DNA from 2 places in the Bacillus sp. GW823-FHT06B01 genome. Region 2 is predicted to be linked to the other one. Evidence: a T-box and tRNA genes for the amino acid it is inferred to sense, from the RefSeq annotation. Region 2 holds a T-box; the other holds one or more tRNA genes.
The links. The T-box of region 2 lies ahead of AC1Q8N_RS09130 (valine--tRNA ligase). A T-box ahead of a tRNA ligase gene usually reads a tRNA of that ligase, here a tRNA-Val.
Positions count from the first base shown of each region.

Region 1 (6,908 bases), on a different contig from region 2:
ATCATCTTTATTATCTTTCTTCGCATCTTCTACACTATAGTCTGTTTTTAATAGAACTTTTTTAATATCTAATGTACCTTTATTTTCTAATTTAAATTCTTTTTCAACTGTATCACCAGGTTTTAAATTCGATACATTAACAACTGTTGATGGATTTAATGCTAAATCCAGTGTACCAGCCGCAAATGTATTGTTTGACACTTCTTTATCACTGAAAAATGCAAATGTTCCTCCGCCAACTAATGCTGCCCCTAACACTGCTGATGCGATACCCATACCTAATTTTTTCTTTAAAGTCATGTCCATATCCCCTTAATCTATATATTTGTTAACTTCCTAAACGGAAAGTATAACCAAACAAACTAGACGGATTGTTCTACTTTTTTCTCTTTCTTTTCCCCTTCAATGCTGCGAATCGCACCAAAAATAGAAATCGCGGAATAGCCCAGTAAAAAGACCCCTGGAATAATAAGAAGCAATGCAGCTCCAGCCTTTGAACTAGCATAATTTAATGCATATCCTGCATAAGGAACTGTAATATCCGCATATTTCCCAATGACATTCTCCGCACGTACTGGTTCTAAATCAGGGCCGTTGTTGTTATCCCCTTTTGTTTCATACGTTACTTTTCCATTTGTATCTTTCACACCGATAATACGGTGAGTGATAATTTTTTCATCTTTCTCTTTAAAGGTAATAACATCACCTTTTTGATATTTCGAACCATCTTTCGTCGGTTCTATCGCAATGATTGATCCTGTTAAAAATGTCGGTTCCATCGATCCTGATAGCACTGATTTAAATTGATATCCCAGCACTGTTGGATCTCCGCCACTCGCTTTTGACGAAATAACTATAAAAGCTAGAAAAACCATTAATGCAAATAAAACAAACGAGATAACGTTGCTAATCACTTTCCAAATTAATTTCATCGTCTCTCTCCCTCTCCGTTGTTTTATATTATTTGGAGTATATAATACTAAATCAGTTCTTTAACAAGAACACAACTAAATAATATAACGAACAACTCGTAAATGCAATAAGAAAATTTACAATTATTAGTTATTTTACATATACAAAAAAGACTGTGACAAAGTCTCTTCACAGTCTTTTTACTAGTAATTTATTTTTCTTCTGATTTCATTTCTGTTGTATTTCGGCGTAGCACTACAAATAAAATGGCTCCAAATAGTACAGCGGCACCTATCCCAATGCTTATTATTTTCAAATTTGATTCATTTACTTCAGGCGTAGCCGTATCTTTTTTAGGCATCGCAAAAGTAACATCTTCTTTTGAAAGAACATTTATCGTCGCAATTGTTTGATTATTTTTCGTGATGTCAACTGCACCAACTACCTCACCACGATGAATTCCTTTATGATACAAAGAATCTTTATCTAATGAAGCCGCACGGAAAATCGTCCTCACATTTTTACCTTCATCTTTCTTAAGCATAAGCTCTGCACTTTTTTCAAGCTCGCTATCAATATCTTTATTTAAATACGTTGCCTTTTGATGCCAGCTATGTTTATCTAATACAGTTTGCTTCACAAATTGACCGAAAGAATAATCCGCCATCTGCTTCAAATCTTCATAAATTTCAGGTCTTTGGGAAGCCATTACTACATTTATAATGCGATTGCCATCCTTCTCATTTAATAGAACGAGTGTATTACGCGCTTCATTTGTAAAACCCGTCTTCCCGCCAATGCTATATGGATTTTCAAAATAAGTAGACTTATTAAAAATAGAAACCGTCTGGCTAGATGTCGTAACCGTCGTCCTTTTCGTATTCATCGCTTGTAAAATCTCAGGATACTTTTGTACACCTCTCGTAATCATAGCCATATCATACGGCGTCGTATAATGGTTTGGATCATGCAATCCATTTGGCGTTACAAAGTGACTATCTGTAGCCCCTAATTGCTTTGCTTTCTCATTCATCATATGAGCGAACTTCTCAACATTTCCGCCAATACGCTCCGCAATCGCATATGACACATCATTTGCACTCAGCACCATTAAAATCATAAGCGCAGTATTTCTATTAATCGTCTCACCAGGTTGAAATTCAATTTGATAATTACTCTTCTCTTGATCTAATGCTAATTGTGAAAACGTAAATTGATCCTCTGGCTTCGTATGCTCCATAAGTAAAATCGCTGTTAACACTTTCGTCATACTAGCCGGAAATGCACGATGATGTGCGTTTTTGTTATACAAAACATCTCCAGTTTTTGCATCAATCGTAGTTGCAAACTGACTAAAAACATTTGGTCCTTCCGCAGGTGGTGGTGCCACTTGTTCTGGATTCACTCCAACATTCGTCTCCGCACGTAACGTCATAGGTGTCAAAAAAAATAAACAAATAACGGTAATAAAAGCCAAAACTTTCTTAAAATTTACCATATGACTCTCCCTTTTCACTATACTCTCACAGTTTAAAAACTGAATCTACCAATCCATATGTAATTTGTATTAAATTGGAAGAATATTCACTGTTTTTTACTATATCATATTTTTACGATGAAGAACATAAATATACAATAAAAAATAAGAAGGAGTTATTCTTTCTTATCCTTCTCATCAATCAACGAATCTATTAACTTTTGGCTAGCTTCTTCAGGCGTAATCTCATCTGTCATCCCCATAAACGACCAACCTTTAGAATCGACCCACTCAACAAACTCTTGTAAAAACTCATCATGTGTAACATCCACATCAAGAATTGAGCCATTAATCGAAATCGTTCTATTTCTAGATACGCGCATCTTGAACGTTTTTCTTACCATTACAATAATTCTCCCTCTACTACTGAATATTTATAAAGTGAAACTTTAATCAGCCTTCACCAATCGGGCTTTTACGAGCAGCCTGCCACCACCTAACTTCTTTGCTTTCGCTAAATTTTGAGGTGGGGATCTTACCGTCCGCAAATAGCGGGGTAAAATAATCTTGTATCTCTGTTATACATGATTTTAAGTAAATTGTAAAAAGGATATATTGGCCAATTTGCATATTAAACCCGAAAATCTATCATCCTGCCAAAATATCAAATGATATGGAATTGATCAGAAATGACTGAATAGATCCACATAAAAATAAAACAACTTCCATTTTATCACACCAAATACAAATGACTTTCGTACAATGAAATGGACTATACTACAAGAAACCTTAAAATGAGGAGGAACTCTATGGCGCGTTGTACGTATTGTAAAACGAAGTGGACAATAAAAGATGTATGGTCAATACTCGTGACATTTGAAAAAGATTGTCCGTATTGTTTCGGAAGACAATATCTATCAAAGAAAACATTGAACGCTATGCCAGAACTTATAAGCTTACCTTTACATTTCTTATTCCCTTTTCTTGTCGATTTAAGTGATGAGGGTCCTTTAGATTGGTATCGAAAAAAATAATATAACCGCTTTATTCGAACCCACTCTTCATTATATTCTCTCTTATATATTCCTTAATACACAACTAGCATAATTCCAACTACTTTCCCTTTAAATGATTAATATAAAAATGTTGTAAAATTTCAGTCAATTATATATAATTGCTTTAGCATACAGATTAAAGATGCTGTTACATACGCATTTTGAAGATCCCGTAGCTCAGCAGGGAGAGCGCCACCTTGACAGGGTGGAGGTCGTGAGTTCGAGCCTCTCCGGGGTCATAAAAAAAAGAAACCATATCAACCTTCTACGTGATATGGTTTCTCTTTTTTATGTAAGTCAATCACTTCCCACCAAACATCTTCTCCAAAGACTTCACATTAGCAAACAATACTTCTTTCAAGTTATCATCTGCAACGATTTTATAGTCGCCATCTTTGTTTTTCTTTAAGTTCAATGTAACTTCGCGAGTTGCCATGATTGCATCTTTATCTGATAAGTGTTTGACGATTGCTGATGTCATCGTTTTTCGATTGCTTTTTCAGACTGTTCTTTGTCTTCGCTAAATGCGCTAGCAAAGGCCATTGGCATAACTTCTCCCATTGCTTTTGTTACAGCAACAGATAGATCAGCAGATGTAATTTCCACTTTCACTTCTGCTTTGTCATCTTTTTTCGATACTTCTTCTAGTTTTTCAAATTTAAAGTTTTTTGTAATTGCACTTAGCATTGCTTTTGCCTCAGCATCATCTGTTTTTTCATTTAGTTTGTTAAATTCCTTGTCACTCTCAACAAATGTACGAGCCTTTTCTATATCACCTTTTTGTATCGCTGTTAAAAATTCTTCTGTAGTATCTTTCGGATTTGCACACCCTGCTAAAACGCCTACTGTTAATCCTACTACCATCATTAACAGTAATAGTTTCTTTATCTTTTGCATGATCATTCTCCTCTTATCTTTTCTAGTAAGTCATCACTATATAATAGTATAAAACTGACATTACAAACATTTTTTAGTATAGCATTTATATGATTCCTTTTCTATTCATTCCCAAAAGATAAAGAGCCTTGCAGCTTTCCTACAAGGCTCTTTTCTATCAATCCGTATCCGTGGCACAGATGAACCACATTTTCTGCTTCTTACTATCTAACACCATCCAAGTAGCATCCCACGCAACATCATAAAACCAATCTGTCCAAGGACTATAGCTTTCAAAAACTTTAATATCTTCGTATCGATCTTGGAACATATATTGACATAGATTAACTGCTAATTGTTTTGCGATAACTGGTCGTTCCTTACATGTTTCATATGCTCCGCCCGACAAAATTTGAGCGGCAATGCTACCATCAAGCATGACTGCCCATTGCTCTTTAAAACGAAACTTATATTTTTCTGACGTATGTATTTTTAACTCTTCTAAGCTATTGATTATATCTAAAGAGTTACAGATTCTTCTAAAGAAGTGCTCGTGTCCATCTTTCCAATATGGTACTTCTTTGAAAAAATTTTCGTTATGTACTTTAAAACAGCTTATAACCGCTCCGCCATTTACGTTTTGTTCCTTGAATGTATGTATGAGTTTCTCAATAGATGAGTCATTCGTTTCTATTTTTTCAAACGTTCCTGTTTTCCATCTCATAACGCCCACTACTCTCTATTAAAAATTTGTTTCTTCATTATAAATAGCAAAATAAAAACCAGCAACTTTAAGATTGCTGGCTTATCTCTTATTCATATTCGAAAAAACAATAACAATTGCTCCAATTATATAATGCCCCGCTACCATCCACATACTCCGATCAAAAATCATAAGTGACACCCAAAGCGATATATTAATAGCAGCAAATACTACATATAAAATGAAATCTTTCTTTTGTAGCGCCTCTCTATTCATTACAATGTAAATCGCACCGATAGGAGGAAGGATGAAACAAAGGAAAAAGACAAACATTTTTCTTAACGACCATAGATATGAAGTTACTGTCTGCATAGGAATCTCCTTTTCACTTTATAGTACTTTTAACATTAGCCTCACGATTCTATATTCTTCACCATCAGGCTCCTTTATGATTAAAGGTGAGTGAGGTTCTGTTTCTTCTATCATTGTGAATACTTCTGTTTTTTCTTGTACTATGTTGGATTCACTGTTTTTAGTAGGTTTTTTACTTGTTTCAATTTTCTTCGTTACTTCTCCAAGCCTTTGTCCAACTTTTTCAGCTTCGGCAGGTTCATTCGTAACGTAGTATTCTTGATCCTCCCATACTAACATAGGTGGCACTTGTTCTCGTTTGTTACATATTATATAAGTAATACTAGCTATAAGTAGTAGGCATGTTAATAAAAAGAAGATAGTTTTTTTATTCATATACTATGCTCCCTATCTATCATTTTATTAAATTATATAATATCCATTATATGTAGTAAATGGATGTCATGGGAATTTTCGGATTTTATATCAAAAAGAAAAACCTTACTACAGTAAGGTTCCATTTTTATATTCTATAGTGATTGATTTATTAAAACGATCATTACGATAATCGCTATAAACATAACGACTAAACAGCCGATCATTTTATAAAAGCCTCTTTTCGTTAACGTCCCACCTTGAACGTCTTTCCGAATAAATAAGAATACGGCTAAAAATAATACAAGCCCAATGCCAAAAGCATACATCATTTGCATATGTTAATCTTCCTTTCTCTCTTCCATCTTAATATCTTTTCGATAAAACAACAAATGAGATAAAAACTGTACTCATCGTAAGTGCCATAAGTATGTTTAATAGTTCAACCGCAGATAGTGTAATTACGTGTAGATTTAAACCGAAAGAGAAAAGAAGGTAATATGCCGTTAGCGCAAAAAAGCTGAAGAACATTCCTTTATAACGAATGAGTTTCATTCGCTCATCTTTTTCTTTAAATTGCGGATGTAAGTAACTTAAGCAGAAACACATAATCATCATCGCAAGTACTGTATACGTTGGAGCCGGTGGTGCGGAATGCGTCATTATGCCCGCTAATATCATGGTTCCACTCATAATAAAGAAAATAATTCCCATAATTAAAAAGTACTTTTGTGAATAATTCATCCCTATTCCCCCTCTTCTTTTCCTTCATAAATAAATACATGTTCTATCGTTGTCTGAAATGTTTTCGCTATTTCAAATGCTAATGGAAGTGATGGATCATATTTTCCTTTTTCAATTGAAATGATGGTTTGTCTGGAAACTCCAAGTTTCTCAGCCAATTTTTCTTGAGACAGTCCAAATTTTTTTCGGTATTCGACCATTTTATTTTCCAAGGAAATTTCTCCCTCCTCCCTTATATCGAGTATATATGTAAAGTAAACTTTACGTCAAGTTTCCTTTACATTCATTTTGTTTATTTTTCGTTCTATTTATATAGAAGGAACTTTTTCATTTTCAGCACGTCTATTTTGAAATGAAACATGGAACACTGTAATGAACCGTTACTATATCTCCTCCTCTCTATTTTTAAAATTTA
Region 1 covers NZ_JBXAHR010000003.1:498,783-505,690, reverse strand. The annotation lists gene AC1Q8N_RS15765 (CalY family protein) at 1-300, opposite strand, end outside; gene sipW (signal peptidase I SipW) at 363-932, opposite strand; gene AC1Q8N_RS15755 (D-alanyl-D-alanine carboxypeptidase family protein) at 1,124-2,410, opposite strand; gene AC1Q8N_RS15750 (hypothetical protein) at 2,566-2,793, opposite strand; gene AC1Q8N_RS15745 (hypothetical protein) at 3,199-3,423, shown strand; tRNA gene AC1Q8N_RS15740 (tRNA-Val) at 3,611-3,683, shown strand; partial or broken gene AC1Q8N_RS15735 (hypothetical protein) at 3,746-4,341, opposite strand; gene AC1Q8N_RS15730 (hypothetical protein) at 4,499-5,044, opposite strand; gene AC1Q8N_RS15725 (hypothetical protein) at 5,126-5,395, opposite strand; gene AC1Q8N_RS15720 (hypothetical protein) at 5,414-5,770, opposite strand; gene AC1Q8N_RS15715 (DUF3976 domain-containing protein) at 5,905-6,087, opposite strand; gene AC1Q8N_RS15710 (hypothetical protein) at 6,116-6,493, opposite strand; gene AC1Q8N_RS15705 (helix-turn-helix transcriptional regulator) at 6,496-6,705, opposite strand.
Region 1: it has a tRNA-Val gene. The T-box ahead of AC1Q8N_RS09130 (valine--tRNA ligase) is inferred to sense a tRNA for this amino acid. The anticodon was not compared.

Region 2 (6,908 bases):
CGACCAGCTTCACCGAACTCATATTTATCCATGTTACGCGTTACGCTTTCGATTGTTTCGTTTAAGCGAGTTAAAATCCACTTATCCGCAACTGATTTTTCCCCAGTTAAATCGATTTCTTCATACTTCATATCATCCATGTTCATTAATACGAAACGTGATGCGTTCCAAATTTTATTAATGAAGTTCCAAGTAGACTCTACTTTTTCCATACTGAAACGTAAATCTTGACCTGGTGCGCTTCCTGTTGATAAGAAATAGCGCATTGCATCTGCACCGTACTTCTCGATAACATCCATTGGATCAATACCGTTACCAAGAGATTTACTCATTTTACGTCCTTGCTCATCACGAACTAAACCGTGAATTAATACATCTTTAAACGGACGCTCGCCTGTAAACTCTAAACCTTGGAAAATCATACGAGATACCCAGAAGAAGATGATGTCATAACCCGTTACTAGTGCATCTGTTGAATAGTAACGTTTGAAGTCTGCTGAATCTTCATCCGGCCAGCCAAGTGTTGAGAACGGCCATAACGCTGAACTGAACCATGTATCCAGTACGTCGTTATCTTGATTCCAGTTTTCAATATCTGCTGGCTCTTCTGTACCTACGTATACTTCACCAGTTTCTTTATGATACCAAGCTGGAATGCGGTGTCCCCACCATAATTGACGAGAAATACACCAGTCGTGAATGTTTTCCATCCAGCGTAAATATGTGTTTTCGAAACGCTCTGGTACGAACGTTACTTTCTCTTCTTCTTTTTGTTGAAGCTCTACTGCCTTCTCAGCAAGTGGAGCCATTTTTACGAACCATTGTGTTGATAAGTAAGGCTCAACAACTGCACCACTACGCTCACTATGACCTACTGAATGCATATGAGGCTCAATTTCTACTAATACGCCCGCTTCTTGTAAGTCCTTCACTAACGCTTTACGGCATTCGAAACGATCCATACCGTTATACTTACCAGCTTTTTCGTTCATTGATCCGTCTTCGTCCATTACTAAGATACGTGGTAAGTCATGACGGTTACCTACTTCAAAGTCATTCGGGTCATGAGCTGGTGTAATTTTTACAACGCCTGTTCCGAAATCTTTTTCTACGTACTCATCAGCAATAATCGGAATCTCACGGCCTACGATTGGAAGTGTAACTGTTTTTCCGATTAAATGTTTGTAACGATCGTCTTCTGGATGAACCGCTACTGCTGTATCACCAAGCATCGTTTCTGGACGAGTAGTCGCAAGACGAATATGACCAGAACCATCTGTTAACGGATAGTTCATATGGTAGAATGCACCTTGAACTTCTTTATGAATTACTTCAATATCAGAAAGAGCTGTGCGTGTTGCTGGGTCCCAGTTGATAATATATTCACCGCGGTAAATTAAGCCTTTTTCGTATAATTGAACGAATACTTTATTAACCGCATCAGATAAACCTTCATCTAATGTGAAACGTTCGCGAGAATAGTCTAGTCCTAAACCAACTTTCCCCCATTGTTGACGAATGTGAGACGCGTATTCCTCTTTCCATTCCCAAGCTTTTTCAAGGAATTTCTCACGGCCAAGATCGTAACGTGAAATACCTTCTTCACGAAGTTTTCCTTCTACTTTCGCTTGTGTTGCGATACCCGCATGGTCCATTCCTGGAAGCCATAATACATCGTAACCTTGCATACGCTTCGTACGAGTTAAAATATCTTGAAGAGTTGTATCCCAAGCATGACCTAAGTGTAACTTACCAGTTACGTTCGGAGGTGGAATTACAATTGTGTATGGTTGTTTCTTCTCATCTCCTGTTGCTTCGAAATATTTGCCTTCAAGCCACCATTGATAAAGGCCTTCTTCAACGGACATATGATCATATTTAGTTGGTAAATTCTTTTCCGTATTTGACATTATTTTCCCTCCTTAAAATAAAAAATGCCCCTCATCCAAAAAGGACGAGGGACATCGCGGTACCACCTTTATTTACAAACAAATTCAGGAATTTGCTTATACTCTTAATTTGATAACGGACAAATCCGTCTTTTCCTAATAAGAACTATTCCGTTCAGAAAAGATGCTCCAGGGCTACCTTCTAACATAACTATCTAGAGAATCTCCCAGCTAATGATTCTCCTCTCTGAAGACGTTTCTTGTTATACTCTTCCCCTTCAAGGCATTTATATGATTGTTAATTATTATATACAATAGTGTAAAAAACGAAACCCTATTCGTCAAGATAAATTTAATACTACGGCTTTTTGGGCAAAAAAAGAAGATAAGTAGCATCCTCTACTTATCTTCTTTATCCCGCTATTTGCGGGCAGTAAGACCCCCACTGATTAAAGTTTCACTTTATCCGTTCCCTTGCTGGGCAGCTTGTAATTGCGAAAGGAAATATTCTATATTGCTAACGAGCCAATGCGATTGTTGTAAGCTCTTTACTCCGAGAAGTTCATTTTCCTTATTGCGACTCCCTCTTCTTTTCTTATAAGACTGGATTTGCCGAATAAATTGCGATGGATACGTCATATACGCAAACATGAGTAGTTGCTCTTCTTTCGTAAAAGGGAAATTTTTTTGGTACATTTGATACCATTCAAACCGATCACTTCGCGCAATTGGATACGTATTTAAAGACCGAGAATAAAACCCTACTATATCTTGCACCGGTGTGGCAAACTTCGATTTTTCTAAACTAATAAAATAGCCATTCCGTTCATAATCAAATAAGAAATGATTAAGCGATACGTTACCATGTACAAAAGTAATACGTGTTTTTTCTTTTTCTTTCATCGCATCGTTCCACTCAGTTAATTGCTTCATTGCAAACTCACGCGCCCTCATTACATGATGATAGTACGTACAATATTGCAATTCAAACGGAGACATATACCACTTCGCTTCAGATTCTACGAGAAACTCTTCTAACATCTCACCATCATTCTCCCAGCGATCGGATATATTTGTATAATGTTTTTCTAAATCTTCTTCTGTATACGTTTCTTCTTTCACCGTTTTTTGATGTAACGTCCCGAGAGTTTGAAACATTTTATGGTATTGATCATTATCCTCGCCATTGCCTTCCGCACGTTCTAACCAAGGCATTAAATAATAATTATACGTCCCGTCACTTAAAATATAATTTCCATCCGTCGCATGGTATATAGGTACATAATTTGAAAAACCGTTCTCCTTCAAATATTGAATATGGTGCAAAAAGTTATTCCGCTCTAACTTCCCGTCTTCTATTTTCTTGAGCGCATACGGACCTTGATTCGTGTAAATTTTCGTTACACTTCCGTGCTCTTCCATATGCTGTGTATCCAATCTATATTGCCTTACAATGGGTTCATAGCGATTTCGTAATTCAATATCCATACGAATAACCCTTTCTATTCAAAACATTGCCTTTAGGAAAATAAGTGAGTGAAAACACTCACTTATTTCGCTTTTGCCCTTGAAACAGGAATATAAATAATTTGTCCCGCAGTTAAATATATATCTTCTGTTTGATTGACACGATATAAGTTTTGTACAGACGTTTCATAACGGTCTGCAACAGATTCGATTGTATCCCCTTCTTGCACGAAATACATTCTTAACTTTGTAAATTCTTCTTCCGGTTCTTTCGTAAATATTTTCGTTAAATAAAGTGCATTTTCATCTCGCTGTGAATACGTTTCTTCTTCTTGCTCTTCTTGTTTTTTCGCTTTTTCTTTCTTGAAATCTTTTCTTCCGAACAATTCAAATTGTGGCGTTGATTCTTTCTCCTCTTCACGCTCCACAAATTCATGTTCTTCTATTTCCTCTTCCTCTACTTCCTGCTCTTTTCTTTCCTCTAGTTGAAACGGTTCAAATGCGTAATCTTCCCACTCATCTGATTCCTTATAGACTGGTTCTTCTACGTGCATGGCGGGTCTATTTTCATCTTCTTGTGCGGAATCAGCCTCTAACTCAGCATACGCTGTTTCTTCCTCTTCATCCTCGATTCTTTCTTCATCACATAAACCAGTGATAGATATATCCGCTAATAATTGTAAGCAACCATTTTCCTTTAATTCATAATCAAACTCCTCAATAGATACATATAGTTCTTCAATTACTTTCACACGGTTTCTCGGAATTGATATTTCAAGCGGAAAGGAATGAACAAGTTCATTAACCCCATCTTCCCTTGTTTCTACATAATCAATCGACTTCGCTGGCGATAAATCTCTTAATGAATAAGCCGAATCATCTTGCCGCGCAACGTACTCTCCCGTTAAATCTAATTGCCCTCTCACGATAACTTCATGATCAAGCTCTTCTATCTCAACGTCTGGATCTAACGAAATTGACAAAAGTTCTTCGACTTCCTGTCCTTTTTGGAACCAAACAGATTCTTTTAATGAAAAACGTAATGAATGATCTGTTGCCACTTCTTTTCCCCCTCCCAAACTATATGTCATTACAGATTTATGTATGGAAAGCTGACTTTATGAATAAAAAAAATCGCTCCCCTTATGGAGAGCGATTTTCTTTCAACAATTAAGCTTTTAATTTTGACATTGCAATTTCAGCTGCTGCAATCGTCGCTTCAATATCTGCATCACTATGTGCTGTCGATAAGAATAGGCCTTCGAATTGAGATGGTGGCAAGAATACACCTTGTTCTACCATTTCACGATAGTAAGCCGCAAAGAATTCTAAGTTTGAAGATTTTGCTGCATCGTAATTAATAACTTGTTCATCTGTAAAGAAGATACCAATCATAGAACCCGCACGGTTAATATGATGCGGAATGCCATGTTTTTCAGCCGCTTTACGTAAGCCAGCTTCTAACATTTCAGCTTTACGCTCAAATTCTACATATGATTCTGGCGTTAACTGTACTAACGTTTCATAACCTGCTGCCATTGCAAGTGGGTTACCTGATAAAGTACCTGCTTGGTAAATCGGTCCGCTCGGTGCAACTTGGCGCATAATTTCTGCTTTACCACCGTATGCTCCTACTGGTAAGCCACCACCGATTACTTTACCTAAACAAGTTAAATCAGGTGTTACACCGTAATAACCTTGTCCGCAATTATAAGCAACTCGGAATCCTGTCATGACTTCATCAAAAATAAGCAATGCACCATTTTGCTCTGTTACTTCACGAAGACCTTCTAAAAATCCTGGTTGCGGAGGAACAACACCCATATTTCCTGCTACTGGTTCTACAATTATACAAGCAATATCATCACCAAATTGTTCGAAAGCGTATTTCACACTTTCTAAATCGTTATACGCTACGGTAATCGTATTTTTCGCTACACCTTCTGGTACACCTGGGCTATCTGGTAAACCTAGCGTCGCCACACCAGAACCCGCTTTAATTAATAACGAATCACCATGACCGTGGTAACAACCGATGAATTTCAAAATTTTATTACGTCCTGTATAACCACGAGCTAAACGTAGCGCACTCATTGTCGCTTCTGTTCCAGAGTTAACCATACGTACAATCTCAATTGATGGTACGCGCTCAATAACAAGTTTCGCTAATTTATTCTCAATTTCCGTTGGGGCACCGAAGCTTGTTCCTCTTTCAGCAACAGATTTTAAAGCTTCAACAACACGATCATTCGCATGACCATGAATTAAAGGACCCCATGATAATACGTAATCGATGTATTCATTTCCATCGATATCATATACTTTAGAGCCTTTTCCGCGCTCCATAAACAACGGATTCATACCAACAGACTTAAAAGCACGAACGGGACTATTTACGCCACCAGGCATTAAATCTTGCGCCTCTTCAAACGCCGCAATCGACTTATCAAACTTTTTCATTATTTAGCGCCTCCTTCTTGTAACCATCTTGCTGCATCTTTTGCATGATACGTAATAATTAAATCTGCTCCTGCACGTTTCATGCTAATTAATTTTTCAAGTACAACTTCTTTTTCATTAATCCAACCATTTTGCGCTGCTGCTTTAATCATCGAATATTCACCACTTACGTTATAAGCAACGACTGGTAAATTAAAGTTATTTTTCACATCACGAATGATATCTAAGTAAGAAAGAGCTGGCTTTACAATTAAGAAATCTGCCCCTTCCATTACATCTGATTCTGCTTCACGGAATGCTTCCATACGGTTCGCTGGATCCATTTGATATGTTTTACGATCACCAAATTGCGGAGCACCGTGCGCCGCATCACGGAATGGTCCGTAAAATGCTGATGAATATTTCACAGCGTACGACATTACTGGTACGTGTCCAAAACCATTTTCATCTAATGCATGGCGAATTGCTGTTACGAATCCGTCCATCATGTTTGATGGCGCAATAATGTCCGCTCCTGCTTTCGCTTGGCTTACAGCTGTTTTCGCAAGAACTGCAAGAGACTCGTCATTTAAAATAATACCATCTTCAATTACACCGCAATGACCATGGCTTGTGAATTGACATAAACATGTATCTGCAACTACTACTAGCTCAGGGAATTCACCTTTAATTTGCTTAATTGCACGTTGCACAATTCCATGATCACAATATGCTGATGATCCAACTTCATCTTTTTCAGCAGGTAAACCAAATACAATAACAGAACGAATACCTAAATCAACAACCTCTTGCATTTCAGCTTGCAATAAATCTAAAGATATTTGATATACGCCTGGCATAGAAGGCACTTCATTACGAACATTTTCTCCTTCTAATACAAAAATAGGGTAAATAAAATCTTCCGTATGTAAAAACGTTTCACGCACAAGCGCACGCATATTACCGCTTTGTCTTAAGCGACGATGACGATTAAATTGTAAAGAGTTCATAGATTTCTATCCCCATTCTTTTATTTTATAGATTCACAAATGCATTGTAGTAATGCTTCTACAGTGTACTCTTTCGGCATAATAACATGTGGAAAATAAAGGA
Region 2 covers NZ_JBXAHR010000002.1:400,003-406,910, reverse strand. The annotation lists gene AC1Q8N_RS09130 (valine--tRNA ligase) at 1-1,910, opposite strand, end outside; T-box leader at 1,948-2,180, opposite strand; gene ysxE (spore coat protein YsxE) at 2,352-3,377, opposite strand; gene spoVID (stage VI sporulation protein D) at 3,440-4,417, opposite strand; gene hemL (glutamate-1-semialdehyde 2,1-aminomutase) at 4,527-5,816, opposite strand; gene hemB (porphobilinogen synthase) at 5,816-6,805, opposite strand; gene hemD (uroporphyrinogen-III synthase) at 6,826-6,908, opposite strand, start outside.